Regions from separate parts of the Kitasatospora sp. NPDC001309 genome, predicted to be linked through region 1. Evidence: riboswitches for the same ligand, from Rfam matches in the RefSeq annotation. Region 1 holds a riboswitch; each other region holds the start of a gene.
What was found. Region 1 has a riboswitch for cyclic di-AMP ahead of ACFY2K_RS18830 (peptidoglycan DD-metalloendopeptidase family protein). Riboswitches for the same ligand answer to the same signal wherever they lie in the genome.
Positions count from the first base shown of each region.

Region 2: linked by a shared signal. The riboswitch ahead of ACFY2K_RS05775 (hypothetical protein) and the one ahead of ACFY2K_RS18830 (peptidoglycan DD-metalloendopeptidase family protein) in region 1 are both predicted to bind cyclic di-AMP.
Region 3: linked by a shared signal. The riboswitch ahead of ACFY2K_RS29520 (transglycosylase family protein) and the one ahead of ACFY2K_RS18830 (peptidoglycan DD-metalloendopeptidase family protein) in region 1 are both predicted to bind cyclic di-AMP.
Region 4: linked by a shared signal. The riboswitch ahead of ACFY2K_RS33465 (M23 family metallopeptidase) and the one ahead of ACFY2K_RS18830 (peptidoglycan DD-metalloendopeptidase family protein) in region 1 are both predicted to bind cyclic di-AMP.

Region 1 covers NZ_JBIAXC010000017.1:34,832-39,124, forward strand. The annotation lists gene purB (adenylosuccinate lyase) at 1-1,100, shown strand, start outside; gene ACFY2K_RS18825 (MFS transporter) at 1,108-2,649, opposite strand; cyclic di-AMP (ydaO/yuaA leader) riboswitch at 2,962-3,144, shown strand; gene ACFY2K_RS18830 (peptidoglycan DD-metalloendopeptidase family protein) at 3,147-4,112, shown strand.
Region 2 covers NZ_JBIAXC010000004.1:94,230-98,522, forward strand. The annotation lists gene ACFY2K_RS05765 (IclR family transcriptional regulator) at 1-769, shown strand, start outside; gene ACFY2K_RS05770 (hypothetical protein) at 943-1,551, shown strand; gene ACFY2K_RS05775 (hypothetical protein) at 1,632-2,972, opposite strand; cyclic di-AMP (ydaO/yuaA leader) riboswitch at 2,980-3,087, opposite strand; gene ACFY2K_RS05780 (MoaF N-terminal domain-containing protein) at 3,532-3,861, shown strand; gene ACFY2K_RS05785 (alpha/beta hydrolase) at 3,935-4,293, opposite strand, start outside.
Region 3 covers NZ_JBIAXC010000034.1:102,370-106,662, forward strand. The annotation lists gene ACFY2K_RS29515 (LacI family DNA-binding transcriptional regulator) at 1-733, shown strand, start outside; gene ACFY2K_RS29520 (transglycosylase family protein) at 975-2,267, opposite strand; cyclic di-AMP (ydaO/yuaA leader) riboswitch at 2,275-2,445, opposite strand; gene ACFY2K_RS29525 (hypothetical protein) at 2,923-3,873, opposite strand.
Region 4 covers NZ_JBIAXC010000044.1:24,063-28,355, reverse strand. The annotation lists gene ACFY2K_RS33475 (alpha/beta fold hydrolase) at 1-599, opposite strand, end outside; gene ACFY2K_RS33470 (YiaA/YiaB family inner membrane protein) at 702-992, opposite strand; cyclic di-AMP (ydaO/yuaA leader) riboswitch at 1,188-1,346, shown strand; gene ACFY2K_RS33465 (M23 family metallopeptidase) at 1,359-2,222, shown strand; gene ACFY2K_RS33460 (hypothetical protein) at 2,281-3,213, opposite strand; gene ACFY2K_RS33455 (GNAT family N-acetyltransferase) at 3,256-3,891, shown strand; gene ACFY2K_RS33450 (sensor domain-containing protein) at 4,005-4,293, shown strand, end outside.

The DNA.
Region 1 (4,293 bases):
TCGAGCAGCTGCAGATCCGCCAGTCCCTGGAGCACGTCCGGGACCGTACGGTCGCCGTCCTGGTGCGCCTGGCCAAGCTGTCCGCCCAGCACTCCGAGCTGGTCATGGCCGGCCGTTCGCACAACGTGGCCGCGCAGGCCACCACCCTGGGCAAGCGCTTCGCGTCGATCACCGACGAGCTGCTGGTCGCCTTCCGCCGTCTGGAGGAGCTGATCGCCCGCTACCCGCTGCGCGGGATCAAGGGCCCGGTCGGCACCGCCCAGGACATGCTGGACCTGCTCGGCGGCGACACCGAGAAGCTGGCCGAGCTGGAGCGCCGGGTCGCCGGCCACCTCGGCTTCGACCACGTGCTGACCAGCGTCGGCCAGGTCTACCCGCGCTCGCTGGACTTCGAGGTGCTCACCGCCCTCGTCCAGCTGGCCGCCGCGCCGTCCAGCCTGGCCAAGACCATCCGCCTGATGGCCGGCCACGAGCTGGTCACGGAGGGCTTCAAGGAGGGCCAGGTCGGCTCCTCCGCGATGCCGCACAAGATGAACACCCGCTCCTGCGAGCGCGTCAACGGCCTGGCGGTCATCCTGCGCGGTTACGCGTCGATGACCGGCGAGCTGGCCGGCGACCAGTGGAACGAGGGCGACGTCTCCTGCTCCGTGGTGCGCCGGGTCGCGCTGCCGGACGCCTTCTTCGCCTTCGACGGCCTGCTGGAGACCTTCCTCACCGTCCTGGACGAGTTCGGCGCCTTCCCGGCCGTGATCGAGGCCGAGCTGGACCGCTACCTGCCGTTCCTGGCCACCACCAAGGTGCTGATGGGCGCGGTGCGTGCGGGCGTCGGCCGGGAGACCGGCCACGAGGTCATCAAGGAGCACGCCGTCGCCTCGGCGCTGGCGATGCGCGCCGGCGCCCGGGAGAACGAGCTGCTGGACCGCCTCGCCGCCGACGAGCGGATCCCGCTGGACCGGGCCGGGCTGGACGCGCTGCTCGCCGACCGGCTGTCCTTCACCGGTGCGGCCGGGGCGCAGGTCGCCGAGGTCGTCCGACAGGTGGAGGCCGTCGCGGCGGCCTACCCGGAGGCGGCCAAGTACGCCCCCGGCGACATCCTCTGACGAGGAGTCAGTTCTCTGACGAGGGCCCTGCCGCCGTTCCGGTGGCGGGGCCCTCGCGCGTCCGGGGGCGGCCCGGGTCGAGCGGCGGGGTGGTGGTGGCGCAGGGCCAGTCGCAGTTCGGCTCGGCCACCGGGTGCTCCTCCTCCGGCGCCAGCACATTGCCCCGGACGGTGGCGAAGGCGATCAGCCCGCCGGCGGCCAGCAGCCCCGCGCAGATCAGCATCGCGGTGTGGAAGGCGGAGTCCACCGCGGAGGGCACCCGGTAGGCGTCGCCGCTCAGTCCGGCCAGGGCCGGCAGGGCGGCGACCGCGAGCAGGCCGGCCGCGCGGGCGGCGGCGTTGTTGACGCCGCTGGCGATGCCCGCGTGCCGCACCTCGACGGCGGCCAGCACGGTGGCGGTCAGCGGGGCGACCAGCAGCGTCATCCCGGAGCCCATCACCGCGACCGCGGGCAGCACGTCCGCCCAGTAGGAGGAGCCGGGGCCGGTGCGCAGCATCAGCAGCACCCCGGCGGCGCACAGCAGCGGGCCGACGGTGAGCGGGACGCGCGGGCCGATCCGCTTGCCGAGCCGTCCGGCGCGCGCGGACAGGGTCAGCATCAGCACCGTGATCGGCACCAGGGCGAAGCCGGAGACCAGCGGGGAGAAGCCCGAGACGATCTGCAGCTGCACCACCAGCAGGAAGAAGACCCCGCTGAACGCCGCGTAGACGCAGAGGGTGACCAGGTTCACGGCGGTGAAGAGCCGGGAGGAGAACAGGCCGAGCGGCAGCATCGGGTCGGGCGTGCGCCGCTCGACGGCCACGAAGGCGGCGGCCAGCAGCAGGCCGATCGCACCGGTGACCCAGACGGCGGGGGACAGTCCCTCCCCGGCGGCGGTGAGCGCGTAGGTGACGGCGCCGAGCGCGAGGGCGGCGAGCAGGGCGCCGGGCACGTCGAAGCGGCCGGCGGCGGACTCGTCCCGGCTCTCCGGGACGTAACGGGAGGTCACCGCGATCACGGCGGCGGCCAGCGGCAGGTTCAGCAGGAAGATCCAGCGCCAGCCCGGGCCGTCCACCAGCCAGCCGCCGAGGAAGGGGCCGACGGCCGCCGACACCCCGCCCAGGCCGGACCAGAGGCCGACCGCCGCCGAGCGGTCGTCCGGGTAGAAGACCGCCTGGAGCATGGCGAGCGAGCCCGGGGTGAGCAGCGCGCCGCCGATGCCCTGGACGGCGCGGGCGGCGATCAGCACGTGGATGGTCGGGGCCGCGGCGCAGGCCGCGGAGGCGACGGCGAACCAGACCACGCCGATCAGGAAGACCCGGCGCCGTCCGTAGCGGTCGCCGAGGGCGCCGCCGAGCAGGATCAGGCCGGCCAGGGTGAGCAGATAGGCGTTCAGGGTCCATTGCAGGGAGGCGAGGGAGGCGCCGAGGTCGGCGCCGATCCGGGGCAGGGCGACGTTGACGACGGTGCCGTCGAGCATCGCCATGCTGGAGCCGAGCACTGTCGCGAGGAGTACCCAGCGGCCCTGCGCGGTGCCCAGGCGCAGAGTGCCGGCTTGAGAGGTGGCCACGGGCCGAATCCTGCGCCCGCCGGGGCGTACGTGACAAGGGTCACCGGGTGGTGTGTCGGTCGGTGGCGGTGCGTGAACGGACGGTCGCACGGGGGTGGTCCCGGCGGCGCAGGGTGGTGGATCAGTGGCGCCGGGTGAATGGATCGTGCACGGAGCGTGCAAGGGATCATTCGGAGGGTGACGGGGCCGCGGGGGTTGTTGCCGATTCAAGAGATCGACATTGCTTCACCCGAACGGATGAGTTTTAGTTCAGCGACCGCCCGGCCAGTCCGGACGGATCCACCGGGTGGAACGCCGAGTCCTGCCGCTGCCCGGTGGCTCGCACCGAACTCTGTACGGCAGGAGCGGGGGACCCACAGGTAAGTCGCCGGACCGGAGTTCGCGCCTTTTCGGGCGCGGACCACCAGGGCCGGCTTGGGGTGAAGCCGCACATGCGGCCGGGCAACTCCAGCCCGAACCCGACAGCTCACCTCGCAGGCGTCGGAGAGGAAAATTCCATGCCTGCACAGGCTCGTCGTATCGCCCTGCCCCGTGCCGCCCGCATCGGCATCGCCACCGCCGTCACCGGGGCCTCGTTCGTCCTGCCGCTCGTGACCGCGATGAGCGCCCAGGCGCACACCGCCCCGGCGGCCACCACCGCCCCGGCCGCTTCCGGGGCCGCCGCTCCGGCTGCCGCCCCGGCCGCCCAGCAGAGCTACCGCGTCGTCAGCGGTGACACCCTGTCGAAGATCGCCGACGCCAAGAACGTCGAGGGCGGCTGGCACGCGCTGTACGAGCAGAACCGCTCGGTGGTCGGCGCCGACCCGAACCTGATCTTCCCCGGTCAGCAGCTGGCCCTCGCCGGTCACGCCGCCGCTCCGGCGAAGCCTGCCGCCCCGGCCAAGCCGGCCGCTCCGGCGAAGTCCGCCGCGCCGGTCACCCAGGACACCTCCGCTGCCGCGGACTCCCAGGTGCAGGTCCGGACCGAGGCCGCCAAGCCCGGCGCCCAGGTGCAGACCCAGGTTCAGACCGCCGCCCCGGCCCAGGCCGTGACCGCGGCCCCGGTCGCCGCCACCTCCGGCTACGTCGCCCCGCTCGCCAACCCCGTGCTGGGCGAGGCCTACGGCGTGGCCGGCTCGATGTGGGCCTCCGGCCACCACACCGGCCAGGACTTCGTCGCCTCCACCGGCACCCCGCTGCGCGCCGTCGCCAACGGTGTCGTGGTGAAGGCCGGCAGCGACGGCGCCTACGGCAACGAGGTCGAGATCAAGCTCGCCGACGGCAAGTACGCCCAGTACGCGCACCTGTCCTCGATCGGCGTGAGCGTCGGTCAGACCGTCACCGCCGGCCAGCAGCTCGGCCTCTCCGGTGCGACCGGCAACGTGACCGGCCCGCACCTGCACTTCGAGATCCGTACCGGTTCCGAGTACGGCTCGGACATCGACCCGGTCGCCTACCTGCGGGCGCACGGCGTCGCGCTCTGACCCTCCGGGGCCTTCCGCAGGAACGTGTGAACCACCGCTGGTGCGGGGCGAATCGACGCCCGGGATGGTCATGTCGGGTGACCGCTCGACCGGGTGATCGCCGCACCGGTGGACCTGGGCGCGGGACACGCCCAAGGCCGGCCCGGCCGTACGGGACAACCTCTCGTACGGCCGGGCCGGC
Region 2 (4,293 bases), on a different contig from region 1:
GACAGGCGCCGACCGCGCGAGCGGCGGCGTGCAGTCCGTCGAGCGCGCCTTCCAACTCCTGGAGGCGCTGGCCGACTCGGGCGGCGTGGCCACTCTCAGTGAGCTCTCCACCAGCTCCGGCCTCCCGATGCCGACCATCCACCGACTGGTTCGTACCCTCGTCCAGCAGGGCTATGTCCGCCAGGACACCGCGCGCCGCTACACCCTCGGCCCCCGGCTGATCCGGCTCGGCGAGACCGCCGGCCGCCTGCTCGGCAGCTGGGCCCGCCCGTACCTGGCCGAACTCATGGAGGCCACCGGCGAGACCGCCAACCTCGCGGTACTGGAGGGCGGTGAGGTGGTGTACGTCGGGCAGGTGCAGTCGCGGCGCTCGATGCGGATGTTCACCGAGGTCGGCCGGCGGGTGCAGCCGCACTGCACCGGCGTCGGCAAGGCGCTGCTCGCCCAGCTCCCCGAGGACGAGGCGCGCGCGGTCCTGGGCCCCAACCCGCTGCCCGCCCACACCGAGTACACCCTCACCGACCCGCAGGAGCTGATGGACCAGCTCGCCGAGGCGCGCGAGCGCGGGTACGTGGTCGACGACCAGGAGCAGGAGATCGGCGTCCGCTGCATCGCCCTCGCCGTCCCGGGCGCGCCGACGCCCACCGCGCTCTCCGTCTCCGGCCCGGAGGCCCGGATCCGGGCACTGGAGGAGCAGGCGGGGGCGTCCGCACTGGTGCCGGTGATGCACCAGATCGCGGCCCGGCTGGGGCAGGTCCTGGCACCCTGACGCTCCGTCAACCGCCTTGACCGGCAAGAGCGATCGGGCCATGACCGGTGCCCCCGCCGTTCGAGTGGCGGTGGGCGAGTTGCGGCGCCCTCGCGGCGGCGGCTCGGACACCCTGGTGCGGACGCGGCCCGCGACGGTGCGGGCCGCCGGAGCACGGGAGCAGGGTGAACGGCGTGGAGCAGCACGGAGTACGGGGCGGCGCGGGGCGCAGGAGGTTCGGCCGGGCCGGATTGCTGGCGGCGGTGACGGCGGGCTGCGCGGTGGCCGCGCTGGCCGCCGGGCCCTCCTGGGCGGTGCGGCACCCGGTGCCGCGCCCGGATCTGGGAACCGTCGCGCCGGGGGCGCCCGAGGCGTCCACTCTGCCCGCCGTGGTCGCCAAGACGTCCCGCTCCCACCTGGAGGTGGTCCGGATCGACCCGGATCCGGCGCCGCCCGGCGGCGCCACCACGATCCACGCCTTCGTCGCCAATCTCGGCCCGGACACCACCGCCTCACCGCTCACGATCACGGTCACCCTGCCGAACGGGGTGACCCCGGAAGGCCCGTACTACCCCGAGGACTGTGCGGTCATCTCGCGCGGCCGGCAGGTGCGCTGCGTGTTCGGTCCCGGGCTGCCGGACGGGCGCACCGTGACCGCCCTCGTCCCGGTCCGGCTCTCCGACAAGCTCCCACTCGGGGTCCTGGAGGGCGGCTCGGTCGAGGTGCGCAGCGCGGACGACCCCGGCGGCAGGGGCCACCGGGAGGAGTTCGACATCAAGGTCGTCGAGACGACCGGCGACTGACGCGACGGATCGCCCCACCGGTCACCGGCCGCCGGCGAGCGGCTGCCGGGCCTCCGATGACCGGTGGGGCGGGCTCGTGGTTACCGGTAGACGCGGACGTATTCGGCGGCCATGGTGATCGGGGTGTTCCCCTGCGGGGCCGGGTGGTACTTGCCGGCGCTCACCGAGAGGTTGAGGATCAGGTACGCCGAGAAGTTGGCCCCGACGCCCTTGCCGTCCGAGAACACCTTGACGCCGTTGACGTACCAGTCCACCGAGTTGGCGCCGTAGTAGGTGCCGATGGTCACCCACTGGTCGGTGCCGATGGCGCTCGCGTCGGTGTAGTAGTCGGGGTTGCCGGGGTTGACGTGGTTGGTCAGCTCCAGCAGGTTCGGGTTGTCGGGGTGGTACTCGAAGGAGTCGATCTCCCCGTTGCCGTTCTTCCAGGTCCACAGGGCGGGCCAGGCGCCGGTGCCGGCGGGCAGCTTGACCCGGGTCTCGGCGTAGTCGCCGGTCTTGACCTGGAAGCCCTCGGCGGAGCCCTCGGTGGTCAGGAAGCCGGTGTTCCAGGACTGCTTGCCGTTCTCCAGCGTCGGCCCGCCCGGGGTGGCGGTGAAGGTGGCGACGCCGTTCGCGACGGTGACGTTGTCCTTGTTCAGCCAGTCGAGCTTGTTGTCGTCCGGGTTGTGGTTCCCGTACTTGTACGAGGTGCTCTTGTCGCCGACCCAGCGCTGGCCCCAGTTGATCGGGCCGTTGAACTCGTCGGACCAGGTCAGCGACTTGCCGGCGATCGGGGAGGACGGCGCCGGGGTCGTCGGGGTGGCCGTGGCGGTGGGGGTCGGCGTCGCGGTCGGGCTCGCGGTGGGGGACGCGGTCGCGGTGGGCTTCGCCGTCGGGCTCGCGGTCGCGGTCGGGGAGGGGGTGGGCTTCGCCGTCGGGGTCGCCGTCGGGGACGGAGCCGGCGTGGGCGAACCCGTGGCCGAGACCACCAGCTGCTGCGAGGGCAGGTTGTGCCAGGCGCCGCCGAGGTCCTGCCAGAAGCCGAACTGGGTGTACGCCCCGGCGGCCAGGGTGCGGGCGGCGCTGGTGTAGGTGAGTCCGCCGGGGCAGATCTGCACGTTGCTCGCGTTGCCCGGGAAGTCCAGGTTGGTGCCGCGCGCGTCACGGACGCCGACGCCGACGGTCTTGGCGGTGAAGCAGGACGAGGAGTGCAGGGCCAGCGAGGCGGTGCCGGCCCTGCCGGCGACCATGGTGGCGGGGGCGAGCCGGTCCTGGGTGACGGTCGGGCCGGTGGCGGCCTGGGCGCCGGAGACGGACGGCAGGCCGAGCAGGCCGGCGCCGGTGATGGCGAGCGCCCCGGTCGTGGCGAGGGCGGCGTTGCGGCCGCGGTGGGACGGACGGGCGTGGCGGGGCGCGCGACGGCGCCGGGCAGGCTGGTGCATGGGGGTCCTCTGCCACGCCTGCGAGGTGAGCTGTCGGATTCGGGCTGCAGTTGCCCGGCCGCCTGTGGAGCGGCTTCACCCCTAGCCACGCCCCGCACGCTGGTGCGTACGGGCCGGGCGCTGACCTTGGTTCCCCCGCTCCCGTCCGCTGTGGTGCTCGGGTACTCGCCGGCGGGTGGACGGGACTCGGCGTCCCGGCGGCGGGGTCCGCGACAGCGGACGACGACTGCAGGCTAGGCAGGCCGTCCGTGGACGGACAACCTCATGGGGCCGGTTGTCGCGCAGCTCACAGTGGTGTCGATCAACGACGCTGCGTGGCGGCCGAGTTGATCAATGGAGCCGACGCCGACCCGCGGCCCCGCCGGGCCCGCCCGGGATGGGGGTCACACACGGTGCGCGGCGCGGCGGTGGCGGACCGTGTGTGACCGCCGTGGCGTGGAGCCGCCCGAGTCCGCCCCATCGGATAAATTGGAGCCCTGGGATTTTCCGCGGTGCACAAGAGCACCGGCCGGAGCCGTACGACCCGTCCCCCGTTCCAGAGAAGAGGTTCCGCCCCACCATGACCGCGTCCCTGCCCGCCTTCGCCGGCCGTACCTACGTCTTCCGGGCCGACAACGGCGCGGCCTTCCGCAACTCCTACTCGGCCGACGGCACCCGGCTGCGCTGGGAGGGCCTCGGTGAGTCGGCGGGCCAGTGGGAGGACGTGCGGCTGCACGTCGCCGAGGTCGCGCCGGAGATCTACTTCATCAGCTGGACGGAGCAGAGCGGGATCACCGTCAGTCACGTGATGGACCTCAACGCGCTGACCGTACGGGCCTTCTGGACCTTCGAGGGCGAGGGCGGCCGGGTCGGCCAGCTGCACACCGGGACGCTGGAACGGGTCGCCTGACCGGCGCCGGAACGCACCGAACCCCCGGGAGCCGAGGCTTCCGGGGGTTCGGTGCGTTCCGCGGGCGGCGCCGTCAGACGGTCTGGCCCGGGTGGCCCGGCTGGTTCGGGACCTTGAGGTGCTGGGACAGCCACTCCAGCGAGGACGGCAGCAGGGCGCTCCAGGTCTCGAAGTTGTGGCCGCCGTTCTCGAGCATGCTGTAGGAGACCTTCATCGGGCTCCTCGCGGCGTCGATGAACGCCTCGGTGTCGTGCTTGTAGTTGCCGTCGCCCTTCTTGGTGCCGGCCAGCAGCACGGAGACGTCCGGCTGCGGCATGTTCTTCAACCGCCACATCAGGTCGGCCTCGTCGCGGCGCTGCTTGCTGCCGCCGAAGAGGTCGCCGGTGGTCGGGTCGTCGGCCGCCTCGTAGTACCCGGACAGGGACACGGCGG
Region 3 (4,293 bases), on a different contig from region 1:
GACGCCCGGCGGGTCCACCGAGGACGAACTGGTCGAGATGCTGGTCGACCGGGGGGTGGCGGGCATTGTCTTCGTCTCCGGGCTGCACGCCGACTCCACGGCCGACCACGACCGCTACGCCCGGCTGTCCGGGCGCGGGGTGCCGTTCGTGCTGATCAACGGCTACAGCGAGAAGATCGAGGCGCCGTTCATCTCGCCGGACGACCGCTCCGCGATGTGGATGGCCGTCCAGCACCTGGCCGAGCTCGGGCACGAGCGGATCGGCCTGGCGGTCGGGCAGCGGCGGTACGTGCCGGTGCTGCGCAAGATCGAGGGCTTCACGGCGGCGATGCGCGAGGTGCTCGGGCGCAGCCGGGAGGAGGCCGAGGACCTCGTCCACCACACGCTGTTCAGCGTGGAGGGCGGGCACGCGGCGGCCGGCGCCCTGCTCGACAAGGGCTGCACGGCGATCGTCTGCGGCAGCGACATGATGGCGCTCGGCGCGATCCGGGCGGTGCGCCAGCGCGGGCTGTCGGTGCCGCAGGACGTCTCGGTGGTCGGCTTCGACGACTCGCCGCTGATCGCCTTCACCGAGCCGCCGTTGACCACCATCCGCCAGCCGGTCGAGGCGATGGCGACGGCGGCGGTGGACGCGCTGCTGGAGGAGGTCGGCGGGAACTCCGCCCAGCGCGGGGAGTTCATGTTCCAGCCGGAGCTGGTGATGCGCGGGTCCACCGGGGCCTGCGCGCGCTGAGAACGGGTGGTCCGGGCGGACCGGGCCGACCGACGGGCCCCGGAGGGCGGTTGCTCTCCGGGGCCCGTCGGCGTGCTGTGCCCGGGGGCGGTCGGTCCGGATCTGTCAGATCGGCCGGTCCGGTCGGCCGGCGGTCGGTCGGACCGGCTGGGTGTACGGGCACGCCGGAGCCCCGGGAGGAGCGGAGGCTCCTCCCGGGGCTCCGGCGTCAGCCGTCGGCGGCCGCGCGGTCCCTGGTCGCTCAGACCCGGCCGGCGAAGTCCGGGGCCCAGTTGGCGACGGTCTGGAGACGGACGCCCGAGCTCGGGTTGGCGGCCTCGACGTACTGGCCGTTGCCGATGTAGATGGCGACGTGGTAGACGCCCGAGTCCTGGCCGTTGTTGGACCAGAACAGCAGGTCGCCCGGCTGCAGGCTGTCCAGCGAGACGTGGGTGCTGGCGGCGGCCTGGTCGGCGGCGACGCGCGGGATGTTGATGCCCGCGGCGCGCAGCGCGGCCTGGGTCAGGCCGGAGCAGTCCCAGCCGCCGTTGCCGGTGCCGCCGTAGACGTACGCCTGGCCGACCTTCGACTGGGCGAAGGAGACCGCGGCGGCCATGCTGCCGGAGGCGGCCGGGGCCGGGGCCGGGGTCTGCGCCTGGGCGGCGGGCTTCGACGCGGGCTTGGTGGCGGACGGCTTGCTCTGGGCGGTCGGCTTGGCGTTCACGGCACCGCCGTTCGAGGCCTGGCCGGCCTTCTTCGAGCGGTCGAACCAGGTGAAGTCCGAGCCGGACTTGGCGGCGGAGCCGTCGGCCTGGGCCGAGGTGCCGTCACCGAAGGTCAGCTGCTGGCCCGGGTAGATGGTGTCCGGGCCCTCGGTCAGGGTGCTGCGGTTGAGGTCGTACAGCCGCTGCCAGCCGCCCTGGACGTTGTGCTTGTCGGCGATCGAGGACAGCCAGTCGCCGTCGACGACGGTGTAGCCGCCGGCCTGGGCCTGCGCCTGGCGCTTCTGGGCCCAGGTGCTGTCGGCGGACGGGGCGGAGGCGGCCGCGGCGTCGTCGGAGGCCTGGGCCTGGTCCTGCGCGGGGGCGGCGGGCTTCGCGGCCGGCTTGCTCGGGGCGGCCGGCTTGGCGGCGGGCTTGGCCGCGGTGGAGCCGGCCGAGGTGTCGACGGTGGGCGCGGCGCCGCCCTTGGTCAGACCGGCCTGGACGGAGCAGACCGGCCAGGCGCCGGGGCCCTGCGAGGCAAGGACCTTCTCGGCGACGGAGATCTGCTGGTCCTTGGTGGCCTGGTCGGCCTGCGGGGCGTAGCTGGTGCCGCCGAAGGCGGCCCAGGTGCTGGAGGTGAACTGGAGGCCGCCGTAGAAGCCGTTGCCGGTGTTGATGCTCCAGTTGCCGCTGCTCTCGCACTGGGCGACCTTGTCCCAGGTGGCGACGGAGGCGGCGTTCGCGGTGCCGGTGGTGAGGCAGGGGACGGTGAGGCCGACGCCGGCGACGCCGAGGGCGGCGATCACGCGACGGGTGCGGCTGGACAGGCGGTTGCCGTTGGAAGGCAGCATGAAGACGCGGTCCTCTCCCACGCCTGCGAGGTGAGCTGTCGGATTCGGGCTGGAGTTGCCCGGCCGCGCTGTGGGCGCGGCTTCACCCCTAGCCCTGGACCGTTCCGGAAAACGGTCCGGGGCGACTTACCTGTGGTTCCCCCGCTCCTGCCGTGATGCGATTTCGCGCTGCCAGGACATCCGACGGCAGGACTCGGCGTCGCGGATGAACTGGGTCCGTGTGGTCACGAACGGGGAGCACGTTAAGCAGACTTAAGTTAAAACTGCAAATACCTGTGATGCGCATCACGGTTTAGTGGAAAACGTCAAATGGGCCGTAATTCATGATCGTAAATGATCGTTTTCCGGCAATATCGCAGCGGATTCTCATAACTGGCTCCGCCTCAGAAAAGAGGTGACGGAGCGTTGGGGCACAAGGGGCGCGCGCCCGAGGCGCGGGGGAGCGGTAGTGAATCGCGCGCTGGGGAACGCGCCCGTCATTCGCCGAGTGTCCATTGACAAATGAGCTGGAAACGGACATTGCGCCGCATTGCCCGCTTAGCGCACCAGCGGGGTGAATCGGAACACGCCGAAAGGGCCCGGAACGAGGTCGTTCCGGGCCCTTTCGGCAGTGCGGGTCCGCCGGCGGTGGCCGACGGGCGTTCAGTGGGTCGTGCTAGCCCTCCACGGGCCCTTCGGCGGCCGCGTGGGCGCGTCGGGAGCCCTCCCCGGCCCCGACGGCGGCCGCGGCCTCCGCCTCGGCCTCGGCGAGCTCCTCCGCCGTCGGCACCGGCAGGGCGGCCAGGTAGGTGGAGGCGATCAGCTGGCCGACCGTCGGGTAGGCGCCCAGCGGCGCGGCCGACGGGCAGCCGGTCTCCTCGGCGGCCGTGGCGAGCAGCTCCGGGTCCGCCTCCGGGCCGATGACGAGCGGGGCCAGGGCCGGGCGCTCGGAGCCGGTCTCCCGGAGGTGGCCGACGGCGGCGGCGACGGAGCCGGGCACGTCGAGCGCGGCGGCGACGACCGGCACGGCCAGTCGGGCGGCCAGCAGCACGCCGGTGATCCCGGCCGCGGCGGCCGCGTCCTCGCCGCCGACGGTGGTCAGGACCACGCCGTCCGCGGCGGTCGCGATGGCGAACAGCCGGGCCCGGTCGGCCCGCGCCAGCCCGGCCTCGGACAGCCGGACGTGGACGGCCTCGGCCAGCAGCGGGTGCGGGCCCAGCGCGTCGGTGACGGTCGCGCCGTACTGGGCGGCGAGGGCGTGAAGCCCGGTCAGGAAGTCGTGCGGGCCCGGGACCAGCGGCACCACCACGGGCGTCGGCAGTCCGGCCTCGGCGGCCGCCTCCAGCAGCTCCGCGACGGTGCGCTCCTGCGGGTCCGCGGCCGCGGCGTCGGCGGCCGGGAGGTAGCCGACCGCGGCCTGGACGCCGGTGTGCTCACTGCGGACGATCGAGAGGAGTTCCTCGACGACCGAACGGGACTCGGGCCCCGCGGTCGCGGGTACGGCGAGCACCAGGGCCGGCGAGCCGGTGCGGATCTCGGGGCGCTCGGGGCGGCGGTGGCGCCCCCGCGCACGGGAACCTGGAGTGCGGACGGGCAGTGGCGCGCCCGGGATGGCTGCGGTGCTCATGCCGGAGATCGTAGGACATCTGCCCGTCAGGCCTGCAGTCGGCTGCCGTACGGGCTTCGGGCGGTCGCGGTGCGGAGGTCGTGTCCCGGCCGCCCCGGTCCGGGGCGATTGCCCACAATCCGGACATTCCTCGCCCAAGCCCCGTACGGAGTCCCTCAGTTGCCCTGACGTGTCCCGCGGGGTGGCGCGTTGCACCGGAGTCGCGTGAGATGTCTCACAGCCGCCGGGCGGCCTGACGGAGGGTCACGGGAGGGCGACTCCCGGCATTCGAAGATCAACATTCAGCGGGGAACCGCTCACGGCCGGTTATGGACGAACCGTCGATTCAGTCGCCTATGTCCGTTTACGTACCGTCAGGAGAAGGGTCCGTGAAGAGTTCGCGGCGACCGTCGAAAAGCCTCGTGCACCTGCAATGTCCCG
Region 4 (4,293 bases), on a different contig from region 1:
CCGGTGACGTGGCCGCGGGTGGCGGTCCGCCGGCCGGGGGTGCGCAGGGCGGCGACGAGTCCGTCGACGTAGCCGTCGAGGTCGGCGGGGCGGGGGCCGGGGTAGGCCATCTTGCGCAGGTAGAAGCCCCAGACGCCGGGCCACCGGACCATGGCGGCGCCCATGACGACCATGACGCCCTGCATGAGGGCGTTGGCGCGGTGTTCGACGAAGGCGTCGATCAGGGCGATCCCGGCGACCCGCTGGGGTGCGTCGCCGGCGACCTTGACGACCGTCGCCCCGGTGTAGGACTGCCCGACCAGGACGGCCCGTTCGATGCCGAGGTGGTCGAGCAGGGCGAGGACGTCGGTGGCGACGGCGGCGGGGCCGTAGTCGTCCCAGACGATCGAGGAGTCGCCGAAGCCGCGCAGGTCCATGGTGACGACCCGGTGGCCGGCGGCGGTGAGCAGCGGGTGCAGGTGCCGGTAGGCGCGGCGGGAGTCGAGCATTCCGGGGAGGAGGACGACGGGGGTGCCGTCGCCCTGCCGGGTGTCGTCGTAGGCGAGGCGGCCGCCGGGGACGTCGAGGTACTGGGTGCTCGGGGTGCTGGTGCCGTTCATGGTGGCCTCCGCCGACTCGCTCGTTTCTGCCTGTAGCCATAAAGCTAAGGCTAATAGCCTTAGCCGTCAAGCGTCCGGCCGGTACCGGGGGCGCCCTTCCGTTCACGCCCCCTCGATCCGGAAGGGGTCGTGCTCGCTGAGCAGCTTCTCCAGCCGGGCCTGGTCGACCCGGGCGACGGTGTCCGAGGACTCCTGCCGGTCCCGGACCACCTTGGCCAGCGTGAACGAGGAGGTGACGGTGTAGAGGAGGCCGATCCCGAGGAAGGCCCGGGTCCAGCCGCCGACCGGCAGGTAGGCGATCCCGGCGGCGAGGGCGGTGCCGGAGAGGGCGAAGGAGAGGACGGCCTGGACGAAGTACGCGGCCGTGGTCCGTGACTGCATCGGTGTGCTCATGGCGCCAGGATGCGGCGGGGCGGCCGGGTCGCACATGAGTAGGAGTACTCAGATGGGCCGGGTGGCTGAGGGGTCGTTCGTTGACGTCCGATCACCTGTTCCCAGCGACCCCGAGCGGATGGCTTGGAATCGGAGCGTCCTAGGATTAACGTCTGATAACGCAGCGCGGTCGTCAATGCCGTACCCAGACGGCACCGTGCGCCGTCGCCTAATCCCACCGACCGGCCTCCGGGCAGGTCAGGGAGCCGGGGAACCACGTTCCTTGGGGTGAATCGGCGGGGCTCCGGCCCGGCCGTAGGAGACCTTCCTGCTCCGAACCCGTCAGCTAACCCGGTAGGCGCGAAGGAAGGAAAGGAGCGCGCCTCCGTGGCGTCGACGCACACCCCGGCACACCCGGCCGGCCCCGCAGCCGGTACCCGGCTCCTCGACCACCCCGGCCCGCACGGTGCCGAGCCCCGCGACGGCGGGTCCGCCGGACCGGCCGAGCCGTACGCCCCGGAAGCCGAGGCCAACCGCCACCGGATGCCGCGTCAGACCCGCGGCGCCTCCCCGCTGCTCGGCGTCACCGCCGTCGCCGCCACCCTGGGCGCCACCGGCTTCGCCTCCGCGACCCCGGCCGCCGCGCCCGCCGTCGAGGCCCCGGACGAGACGGTCGCCCTGGCCGCCGACCCCGGCCTCGCGCTCGCCGCCCGGATCCAGCAGCAGGCCGACAGCCAGCGCACCGCCGCCGAGGAGGGCGCCCGGGTCCAGGCCGCCCAGGAGGCCGAGGCCAAGGCCGCCGCCAAGGAGGCGGAGGCCAAGCGCGCCGCCGAGGAGGCCGAGCGGGCCAAGGCCGCCGCCCTCACCCTGCCGGTCAAGGACTACGACCTCTCCGCCCACTACGGCCAGAGCGCCCGCTACTGGGCCCACCTGCACACCGGCCTGGACTTCGCGGCCGACACCGGCACCGCGGTCTACGCCGTCGGCCAGGGCACCGTCACCTCGGCCGGCTGGTCCGGCTCGTACGGCTACCGGATCGTCGAGACCCTGCCCGACGGCACCGAGATCTGGTACTGCCACCTCTCCTCGATCATCAAGGGCTCCGGCAAGGTCACCGCCGGCCAGCAGATCGGCAAGGTCGGCGCGACCGGCAACGTCACCGGCCCGCACCTGCACCTGGAGGTCCGCCCCGGCGGCGGCGCCCCGGTCGACCCGGAGACCTGGCTCCAGCAGCGCGGCCTCACCCCGTAGGACCGACGGACGTGGCAGGGCCCCGGGCGGCGCACGCCCGGGGCCCTGCCACGTCGGCTCACTGCTGCTCCTGCTCCTGAGGCTCCTCCGACCCCTCCGGCTCCTCCTGCTCCTCCTGCTCCTCCGCGGGCAGCTGCGCCAGGTAGGCGTCGATCTCGGCCGCTCCCGGCTCCGGCGCGAGCTCCGGGAACTCCTCCACCAGCAGGCGCGGCAGCCCGGGCACCGTCCATTCGCCGAGCAGGTCGAGCGCCGCCTCGGCCGCCGCCGCCTCGAACTCCTCGAAGCCACCGGTCAGTTCGTCCGGCATCGGGCGCCCCAACGCGTTCAGCTCGGCCAGGTTGCGGTAGCTGCGCCGCATCAGGCCCTGCTCCAGCAGCAGCCGCGCGCCGTCGGTGGCCATGCCGACGGACAGCACCCGGCCCGGCCCCCAGCCCTGCTCGTCCGGTTCGTCCAGCCAGCCGGTCGTGGTCAGCGCCTCGTACCCGGCCAGCCGCTGCTCCTCGTCGAGCGCGGCGAAGCCCGCCAGCCAGTCCCGGACGGCCGCCGGGTCCGTCACGTCCACCCCGTGGGCGTGCAGCAGCACCGCGTACAGCCGGGGCCAGGTCACCAGGTCGGCGCGGTGCAGCAGCCCGGCCGCGACCTCGCCCTGCCACTCGGCCTCGGCGTGCAGCCGCTCCTGGCGCTTGGCGTTGAGCCGCTTCGCGGCCCGCTGGTGGTCGACCAGCAGCCGTACGGCCTCGCCGTAGGCGAGCGGGTCCTGCTCCGGCGCGGGTTGGACGTAGAGGTGGAGCCGCTCGTACAGCAGGTGCTCCACCTCGTCGGAGGTGAGTTCGGGCCAGCCGTCGTGCATCCTGCCCCCGCCCAGCTCCAGCAGCGCCAGCACCGCGCGCAGCGGCGCTTCGGCCACCGGCGCGCGGTCCTGGCCGGCCGCCCAGGCGAGCAGGTCGGCGGCCCTGGTGCGCGGGGCGAGCCGCAGGTCTTCGTCGTTCATGTTCCGAACGGTAGCCGCCGGACGCGGGTAGGGTCGGCAGCCATGGTCCCCGTACGCCTCACCGGCCCCAGACTCGCCCTCCGCGAGTACCGCCACACCCCGGAGGAAGTGGACGCGCTGCACGCGCTGTACGGCGACCCGGAGGTGACCCGCTACCTCCCCTTCGAGCCGCGCGACCGCGAGACCTGCGCCGACCAGATCGAGCTCTACCTGGAGGAGGCGATGGCCGAGGAGCGGGGCGTCTACCGGCTCGCCGTCGTCCGGCGCGAGGACGCCGGGGACGCCGGGGACGCCGGGGACCTGGAGGACGCGCTGCCGGTCGCGCACGCCGCCCTCACCCTCGGCGAGTACCGCTCGGCCCGCCTCGGCTACGTGCTGAGCCGCCCGGTGTGGGGCCGCGGCTACGCGGGCGAGATCACCGGACTGCTCTGCGAGTTCTCCTTCGGGGCGCTCGGCCTGCACCGGCTGGCCGCCCGGGTCGACGTGGAGAACACGGCCTCGGCCAAGGTGCTCACCCGGCTCGGCTTCCGGCTGGAGGGGCGTGTCCGGCACGACCTGTACAAGGGCGGCGCCTGGCGCGACTCGTACCGCTACTCGCTGCTCGCCGACGAGTGGTCCGGCCCGCCCGCGCCGCGCCCGGGAGCCGGGCAGGGGCGCGAGGCCGGGCAGGGGGGTTAACCCCACCCCCGATCCGCCGGTCGGCCCGATACCCGCCGGGCCCCGCCTCGGCCAGACTTGACCACGTCAGCGAGTACGGAAGACCACGACAACGAGGGGCCGGGGACCGGGAGATGAGCAGCAGCGGCAGCACGCTGGGTCAGGGGTGGGACGCCGCGGGCGGTTACGGCGACGACGGGGCCCGTCCGGCCCGGGCCCGCCGCACCGAGGAGCCGCCCGGTTTCTGGCGGGCGCCGTTCTCCGGGCACTACTACCGCGAGGTCGGCTACGCGCTCACCGGGCTGCCGGTCGCGATCGTCGGCTTCGTCGTCGCGATCGTCCTGTTCTGCCTCGGCGTCGGCACCTTCGTCACCGTCCTCGGCCTGCCGGTGCTGGCCGCCCTGACCAGCACCGCCCGGGGCC